Regions from separate parts of the Roseomonas marmotae genome, predicted to be linked through region 1. Evidence: riboswitches for the same ligand, from Rfam matches in the RefSeq annotation. Region 1 holds a riboswitch; the other holds the start of a gene.
The links. A riboswitch is a leader RNA that binds a small molecule or an ion and turns the genes downstream of it on or off. The one in region 1 is predicted to bind thiamine pyrophosphate.
Positions count from the first base shown of each region.

Region 2: another riboswitch for thiamine pyrophosphate. It lies ahead of thiO (glycine oxidase ThiO); the one in region 1 lies ahead of IAI58_RS10795 (ABC transporter ATP-binding protein).

Region 1 covers NZ_CP061091.1:2,276,756-2,281,139, reverse strand. The annotation lists gene IAI58_RS10805 (DUF192 domain-containing protein) at 1-321, opposite strand, end outside; gene IAI58_RS10800 (acetoin utilization protein AcuC) at 330-1,457, opposite strand; TPP riboswitch at 1,532-1,642, shown strand; gene IAI58_RS10795 (ABC transporter ATP-binding protein) at 1,638-2,381, shown strand; gene IAI58_RS10790 (ABC transporter permease) at 2,378-3,130, shown strand; gene IAI58_RS10785 (ABC transporter substrate-binding protein) at 3,127-4,107, shown strand; gene prpB (methylisocitrate lyase) at 4,126-4,384, opposite strand, start outside.
Region 2 covers NZ_CP061091.1:2,728,553-2,732,936, reverse strand. The annotation lists gene IAI58_RS12890 (helix-turn-helix transcriptional regulator) at 1-393, opposite strand, end outside; gene IAI58_RS12885 (SDR family oxidoreductase) at 508-1,245, shown strand; TPP riboswitch at 1,308-1,413, shown strand; gene thiO (glycine oxidase ThiO) at 1,472-2,482, shown strand; gene thiS (sulfur carrier protein ThiS) at 2,479-2,676, shown strand; gene IAI58_RS12870 (thiazole synthase) at 2,681-3,463, shown strand; gene IAI58_RS12865 (thiamine phosphate synthase) at 3,463-4,071, shown strand; gene rutA (pyrimidine utilization protein A) at 4,094-4,384, opposite strand, start outside.

The DNA.
Region 1 (4,384 bases):
CGCGATCCGGCGGACGCGCCCATCCGCGTTGATGAAGACCATGTCCAGCGAGGTGATGGTGTTACGCATCCACATCGCGCTTTCCCGCGGCGTGCCCCAGTCGAAGAGCATTCCCTCATCGGGCTTCACCTCCGGCCGGAACATCAGGCCGACGGTCTGCTGGTCCGGAGACAATGCCATCTCCACCGTGAAGCCGTGCCTCTTGCCGTCACGGGTGACGATCACCAGCGGCTCGGTCGGCAGGCGTGGCTGCGGCCCGGTCTGGGCTCGGGCGGCGGTGGCGAGAAGGGCTGGCAAGGCCAGCAGGAGGCGGCGGCGCATGGTAAGGCTTATGCCATACCACCAGCCGGTTGGGGCAGCCCTTCCAGCGTCGCCTCGGCGAGATGGCGGATTTCTAATCGGATCGGGCCGGGCCGGGGTAGGTCGCGCAGCGTGGTGAACCAGTGCTCCGGCGGGCTGCGCCCGGCCGCGCGGTTGTAGACCAGGGCCCGCAGCACCGCCTCGGCTTCCGGCGGCAGGCGCTCGGGCGGATGGTGGCCATCCAGCACGCCCCAGATACCGGCCCAGCAGCGCCCGACCGACCAGGGATTATAGCCCCCGCCCCCCAGCACGATGAGCCTGGGCGCGGCGTCCCTGACGGCCCGCGCGACGGCCCAGTAGGCGTTGTTGGAGAGGGAAAGCCGGGCCAGCGGGTCTTCCTCCAGCGCATCGGCGCCGCATTGAAGCATGATGGCCTGCGGGCGCAGATGGCGGATGAGAGGCAGGATGGCATGGTGCAGCAGCCAGTCCATCTCGCTGTCATTCAGTTCCTGCGGCACCGGGATGTTGCGGGCATGGCCGCCGGCCCTGTCCTCCAGCCGCCCCGTGAAGGGCCAGCGGTTCCCCTCATGCACTGAGAGGGTGAAGACGCGCGGGTCGTTGTGGAAAGCGTCCTGCACCCCATCGCCGTGATGCGCGTCGATATCAAGGTAGAGGATGTTCGTCAGGCCCTGCTCCAGCCAGGCCAGCAACCCCAGCACCGGGTCGTTCAGGTAGCAGAAGCCGCTGGCGCGATCAGGGCGGCCGTGATGGGTGCCGCCGCCCGGCACATGCACGATGCCCCCCTCCGCCGTCAGCGCGGCGGCCAGCAAGACGCCGCCGGCGCCGGTCGCGGGGCGGCGGAAGATCTCCTTGTAGACCGGATTCCCATGGGCGCCGATGTGATGCCGGGACCGGACTTCCGCCGGAACATCCCGCTCCGCCTCCGCCGCCTTCAGGGCCGCGATGTACGCCGGGGTATGGAAGCGCGTCAGCTGCGCCACCGTGGCCATGGGGCTGTCCAGCGTGCGTGCGGGGTCCATCCAGCCGAGGGTGCGGATCAGATCCAGTGTGGTGGAGACGCGCGGGATCGCCAGGGGATGTTTCGGACCATAGGTGGAGTTCCGGTAGATCTCGGACCCGATCAGCAGCGGCTTCATATGTCCTCTTCGGCGCCTTCGGTCATGGCTGCCTGCCTTCCTCTTGCATCCGCCCGGAGCGCATGCATAGAAGCACGATATCCGGGGGGAGCCTTTCAATAAGGCTGAGAGGCAGGGATGGGCCCTGCGACCCCTTGAACCTGATCCGGGTCATACCGGCGAAGGGATCGGAGGTATCGCATGGCCGTTGACCCGGCCCCTGGCCTGCGCGTGGCCCTTCCTGTCATCCGCCTCGGCGGCCGGCCCGTGCTGGGTGCCTGCGACCTGCATTTCGGCGCGGGCGAGGTGACGGCGCTGCTGGGGCCTTCGGGCGTCGGTAAATCCACCCTTCTGCGGCTGCTCGCCGGCCTCATGCCGCCGCCGCCAGGCACAAGGCTCGACCCGGAGGATGGCCGCCCCCTGCCCGGCCGTGTCGCCTGGATGGGGCAGCAGGATCTGCTGCTCCCCTGGCTGGACCTGCGCGGCAACCTCACCCTCGGCGCCCGGCTGCGTGGCGAGAAGCCGGACCTTGAACGTGCCGCCGCACTGATCGAGGCGGTCGGGCTGGCGGGGCGGGAAGATTCCCGCCCCGCCGAGCTCTCGGGTGGCATGCGCCAGCGCGCGGCGCTGGCCCGCACGCTGATGGAAGACCGCCCCTTCGTGCTGATGGACGAGCCCTTCAGCGCGGTGGATGCGCCGACCCGGCATCGCCTGCAGGGGCTGGCCGCCGGGCTGCTGGGCGGGCGCACCGTCCTGCTGGTCACGCATGACCCGTTGGAGGCCCTGCGCATGGCCCACCGCGTCCTGGTACTGCGGCCGGGCCCGGAAGGCGCGGTTGCGGAGGAACTGCCCCTCCCCGCCTCCCCGCCGCTGCGCGCCGCGACAGATCCGGCAGTGCTGGCTGCGCAGGCCGAGTTGCTGGACCGCCTGGCGGAAGCGGCATGAGAGGGCTGATCGCGGCCCTCGGCCTGCTGCTGGGCTGGGAGGGATTCGTCCGCTGGACCGGCGTGCCGCCCTTCCTGCTGCCGTCACCGCTGCGGGTCTGGAACGCCTTGCTGGGGCGTTGGGATATCCTGCTGGGCCATGCCGCCACCACGCTCACGGAAATCCTCCTCGGGCTGTTCTTCGGCACGGTGCTGGGCATCGCGACGGCCCTGCTGCTGACCGCCTGGCGCAGCGGGCGGCGCTGGCTGCTGCCGCTGCTGATCGCCAGCCAGGCCATTCCGGTCTTCGCCATCGCACCCTTGCTGACGCTCTGGCTGGGCTTCGGCCTGGCCAGCAAGGTCGCCATGGCCACCATCATCATCTTCTTCCCCGTGGCCACTGCCTTTTACGATGGGCTGCGCCGGACGGAGCCGGGGTGGCTGGACCTGGCCAGCACCATGGGCGCCTCCCGCGCCGCCATGCTGTGGCGAGTACGGGTGCCGGCCGCACTGCCTGGACTGGCTTCCGGCCTGCGCGTGGCCGCTGCCGTGGCGCCGATCGGTGCCGTGGTCGGGGAATGGGTCGGGGCCTCGGCCGGGCTGGGCTACGTCATGCTGCAGGCCAATGGCCGCAGCCAGACCGACATGATGTTCGCCGCCCTCGCCATCCTGGCCGCCATGGCCATGGCCCTGTGGTTCATGATCGACCTTCTGCTGCGCCGGATGCTGCCCTGGCAGCCCGATGCGCTTCTCGATGGAGACACCGAATGACGCACCTTCCTCGCCGTGCCTTGCCGGCGCTGGCGGCACTCGCCATGCCGGCGGTGGCCGCCCGGGCGCAGAATACGGCGGCCACGGCCGCGCCGGCGAAGCTGACACTGATGCTGGACTGGTTCGTGAACCCCGACCACGCGCCGATCATCGTCGCCCAGGAGGGCGGCCATTTCGCCCGCGCCGGGCTGGAGATACGCATCGTCGCGCCGGCCGACCCGACCGATCCGCCCCGGCTGGTGGCGGCGAAGCAGGCCGATCTCGGCGTCTATTATCAGAAGAACCTCTATCTGGCGGTGGATCAGGGCCTGCCCCTGGCGCGGGTCGGCACGCTGGTGGCGACGCCGCTCTCCACCCTGACGGTGCTGCAGGACGGGCCTATCCGGCAATTGTCGGATCTGAAGGGCAGAAAGATCGGCTTCAGCGTTGCCGGGTTCGAGGAAGTCTCGATCGACGTTGTGCTTGGCTCCGTCGGCCTTTCCTCGCGCGACGTGACGCTGGTGAACGTCAATTTCGGCCTCTCCTCGGCGCTGATGTCAGGCCAGGTGGACGCCATCCTCGGCGGCTTCCGGAACTTCGAACTGCATCAGCTGGAGCTGGAAGGCCGTCCGGGCCGTGCCTTCTTCCCCGAGCAGCACGGCATGCCGATCTATGACGAGCTGATCTACGTCACGCACCGGGACCGAGCGCGGGACCCGGTTCTGCGCCGCTTCATGGACGCGATGGAGAGCGCGACCACCTTCCTCATCAACAACCGTGAGGAAAGCTGGAAGATGTTCATCGCCGGCCAGCGCCGCGAGCTGGACAACGAGCTGAACCGCCGCGCCTTCGCGGATACGGCGGACCGTTTCTCCCTCAGCCCGGCGGCGCTGGACCGCAACCGCTATGAGCGCTTCGCGCGCTTCCTGCACCAGCGGAAGCTGATCGGAAGCCCGCCGGCTCTGGACAGCTACGCGGTCGAGCTTCCGCCGGCCTGACGCTGGGCGGCAGTGCCGTCAGCTCCGCTGCGGCATCGCCTCCGGCACGATGGTCTGCACCAGCGTGGCATCCAGCGCCTCGTAGGCGTGGTAGTCGATGGTTTCGTAGAGCTCGGCGCGGGTCTGCATCCGGTCCACCATCTTGTGGGTGCCGCTGTCGCGCTGGATGGCGGCATACAGCTCCTCCATCGACTTCGCGGCGACGCGCAGGTGGCTGACCGGCCAGATCACCATGGAGTATCCCATCTCCTGGAACTCCTCCGCCGTGAAGAAGGGC
Region 2 (4,384 bases), 450 kb from region 1:
GCGCCGGGTCATGACACAGGCTGGCATGTGCAGGCTGGCGAGGATGCGCCGCACGGCATCGGGCAGGCGGGTCTCCTGCGGTGGCCGGTGCGGTGGTGGCCGCTGCTGCGCCAGGGTGAAGAGATGGCTGCGCTCGGTGGCGTTGAGGCGGAAGGCCCGGCTCAGGCGCTCCAGGAAATCGGCCGAGACCTGGATGTCGCGCCCCTGCTCGAACCAGGTGTACCAGGTGATCCCGACCCCGGCGAGCTGCGCCACCTCGTCGCGCCGCAGGCCCGGCGTGCGGCGCCGGGCCCCGCGCTGCAGGCCGACATCCTCCGGTGCCAGGCAGGCGCGGCGATCGCGGATGAAGTCCGCCACGGCCCGGCGGGCCTCGATGCGGGCAAGCTTGTTCATGACCTCAGCCTGTTACCGCTGGTAATGGGATAAGAACTCTTCTGGAAATAGGATGAGTTCTCCCGATCCTGCCGCAAGCGGCTCCGGCCGGCAATCGATCACAGGAGGCAGGACATGACGGGTATCACGGGCAAGGTCATCGCCATCACTGGCGCCAGCAGCGGCATCGGCGCCGCCACGGCCATGCTTCTGGCGGAACGTGGCGCGAAGCTGGTCCTGGGCGCGCGGCGGGCCGGGCCGCTGGAGGCGCTGGAGGCCAGCATCCGGCAGGCGGGCGGCGTAGCCATCAGCCTGCCCACCGATGTCCGGCGGCGGGATGATCTGGCCGCGCTGGTCGCGGCCGCGCGGCAGCAGTTCGGCCGGCCGGATGTGATGATCAGCAATGCCGGGGCCGGGCCGATCTCGCCGGTGGACGACCTGCGTGTCGAGGATTGGGAGGAGATGATCGCGGTGAACTTCCGTGGCGTGCTTCATGGCGTGGCGGCCGCGCTGCCGCTCTTCCGCGCGCAGCAGAGCGGGCATTTCGTCCATGTCCTCTCCACCGCCGGGCTGAAGATCGTGCCGATGCAATCGGTCTATGCCGCCACCAAGAACGCTGCCCGCACCTTCAGCGAAGGACTGCGCCAGGAGGCCGGCGAGACGCTGCGCGTCACCATGATCTCGCCGGGTATGGTGCGGACGCGCTTCACGGATTCCATGACGGACCCGCGCATCAGGGCCCGGATGGACGAGGCGATGGAGCAGATGGGGCTGCCGCCCGAGGCGGTCGCGCGCAGCATTGCCTTCGCTATCGAGCAGCCGGATGATGTCGATGTCAGCGAGATCGTCATCCGACCGACGGCGCAGGCCTAGTACCCTGGCTGGTTCCCGCCACTGAAGCCTTGGCACCTCCGCCACCTCTGGCTAACCTGTCCCTGTTGTTCCTGGGGTGCCCGCCTGACGCGGGCTGAGACGGCTCTGCCGAACCCATTGAACCTGATCCGGGTCATGCCGGCGGAGGGATGGAAAACAGCAGCCTCCCCAGGCTGCCGCCCCAGGTCATCCTGCCGCCGCATGCCCCCACCGGGAGGGCTTCGTCTTGGGTGCGGAAAGCAGGGCCGGCAGGCCGCCGGAGGTTCTCGTGGTCGGTGCCGGCGTGGCGGGGCTGGTGACGGCGACCGTTCTGGCCGGGCGCGGCGCGGCGGTCACGCTCATCGACCGCGCGGACCCCGCCACGCGGGCGTCCCACTTCGCCGGCGGCATGCTGGCCCCCTGGTGCGAGGCCGCCGATGCGTCACCGGCATTGATCGCGCCAGGCATCGCTGCCATCGACTGGTGGGCGGCCCATGCCCCTGGCACCAGCCGGCAGGGCAGCCTGGTGCTGGCCGCCCCGCGCGACCTGGGCGAGCTGAACCGCTTCTCCCGGCGCACCACCGGCCACCGGCCCTGCGACGCCGGACAGATCGCGGCGCTGGAGCCCGATCTGGCGGGGCGCTTCGGCCAGGGCCTCTTCTTCCCGGAAGAAGCGCATCTGGACCCCCGCGCCGCGCTGGCCACGCTGGCAGACAAGCTGCGGCAGCGCGGCGTCGCCTTCCGCGTGGCCGAGGCAACGGAGCGGGATCACGAGGGCTTCGACCATGTCATCGACTGCCGCGGCCATGCGGCGGCGCCCGTGCTGCCGGACCTGCGCGGCGTGCGGGGAGAGATGCTGGTGCTGCGCTGCCCTGGCGTGACGCTGCATCGCCCCGTGCGACTGCTGCATCCGCGCATCCCCCTCTACATCGTGCCGCGCGGTGACGGGCGCTTCATGGTCGGCGCCACCATGATCGAAAGCGCGGACCGGCGTGCCGTCACAGCCCGCTCGGCCATGGAGCTGCTGAACGCCGCCTATGCCCTGCATCCCGGTTTCGCGGAGGCCGAGATTCTGGAAATGGGCAGCAATATCCGCCCGGCCTTCCCCGACAACATGCCCGCGCTCCGGCGGCAAGGCCGCGTGCTGCATATCAACGGCATGTATCGCCACGGCTTCCTGCTCTCGCCCAGCCTCGCGCAACGCGCGGCTGCCACCATCCTTGGCGAGAACACCCCCAGCACCGAAGAGGCAGCATGACCATCATCGTCAATGGCAAGGCCAGGACCGTGACCTCCACCGATCTGGCCGGGATTCTGGAGGAACTGGGCTATTCCGGCGCCCGCGTCGCCACGGCCCATGGCGGTGAATTCGTCCCCGCCTCCCACCGCGCCGCCTGCCGGTTGCGGGATGGCGACAGGGTCGAGATCCTCGCGCCGATGCAGGGGGGCTGAGCCGATGCGCGTCTATGGGGTCGAACTCTCCTCCCGCCTGCTGCTGGGCACGGCGCTCTATCCGTCCCCCGCCATCATGGCCGAGGCGATCCGCGCTTCCGAAGCCGCCGTCGTCACCGTCTCCCTGCGGCGGGAGGGCGGGCAGGACGAGGCAGGCGGCGGGGCCGGGCAGCGCTTCTGGGACCTGGTGCGCGGCCTCGGGCTGCGGGTGCTGCCGAATACGGCGGGCTGCCATTCCGTGAAGGAGGCTGTGCTGACGGCGCAGATGGCGCGCGAGGTCTTCGGCACTTCCTGGATCAAGCTGGAGGTGATCGGCAATGCCGATACGTTGCAACCCGATGTCTTCGGGCTGGTGGAGGCGGCGCGCATCCTCTCCGCCGACGGCTTCCAGGTCTTTCCCTACACGACCGAGGATCTGGTCGTCGCCGGCCGGCTGCTGGACGCGGGCTGCGAGGTGCTGATGCCCTGGGGCGCGCCCATCGGTTCCGGGCGGGGGCTCAACAATCCCTATGCCCTGCGCTCCATGCGCGCGCATTTCCCGGATGTGCCGCTGATCGTCGATGCGGGCATCGGGCTGCCCTCCCACGCGGCGGCTGCCATGGAACTGGGCTATGACGGCGTGCTGCTGAACACGGCGGTCGCCAGGGCGGGCGACCCCATCGCCATGGCCCGTGCTATGGCCCGCGCGGTGGAGGCCGGGCGGCTGGCCCATGAGGCCGACCCGATGGAGGCGCGCGACATGGCGGCACCCTCCACGCCCGTTATGGGCATGGCGGTCTTCTCGTGATGCCGCTGCCCTCCCGCTTCTACCCGGTGGTGCCCGACCTGGGCTGGGTGCGGCGCCTCGTGCCGGGCGCGAAGCTCATCCAGCTGCGCCTGAAGGACCTGCCGGAAGCCGAGATCCGCCGGCAGGCGGCGGAGGCGGCGGCGATCTGCCGGGCCCATGGCGCGCTGCTGGTGCTGAACGACTACTGGCGCATCGCCATCGATCTGCGCCTCGACGCCCTGCATCTCGGGCAGGAGGATCTGGCGGAGGCCGACCTGCCGGCCATCCGCGCCGCCGGGCTGCGCCTGGGCATCAGCACCCATTCCCATGAGGAACTGGAGACCGCGCTGGCCGCCGGGCCCGATTACGTGGCGCTCGGCCCCGTCTATCCCACGACGCTGAAGATCATGCCCTGGGCGCCCCAGGGGCTGGAGCGGATCGCCGAGTGGAAGCGGCGCATCGGCGCCCTTCCGCTGGTGGCCATCGGCGGCATCACGCTGGACCGCGCGCTGGGCTGCATCCAGGCCGGCGCGGATAGCGTGGCCGTCGTCTCCGACGTCACCGGCCATGCCGCGCCGGAGCAGCGGGCGCGGGACTGGATCGCCGCCCTCGACACCGCCGCCCGCTGAGGGCGGCGGGGCCGCTCCGGCCTCAGGCTATGGCTTCCGCCGGCTGGCGCAGATGCTGGCGGGAGCGCATCAGCGGCTGGATGCGCTCGCCGAAGGCATCGATGCCCGCGCGGAAGTCATCGAAGGTCAGCATCACGCCACCCAGCCCCGGCACCTCCGCCAATTCGTCCAGCATGCGCGCGACGGCGGCATAGGAGCCGATCAGCCGGCCGATATTCAGGTTGATGGCGCCTTCCGGCAGGGCATATTGCCGCACATTGGTATCATTGCCCGAGCGCGTGTCGGCGGAGGTCTGCTGCGCCATCCAGGCGAT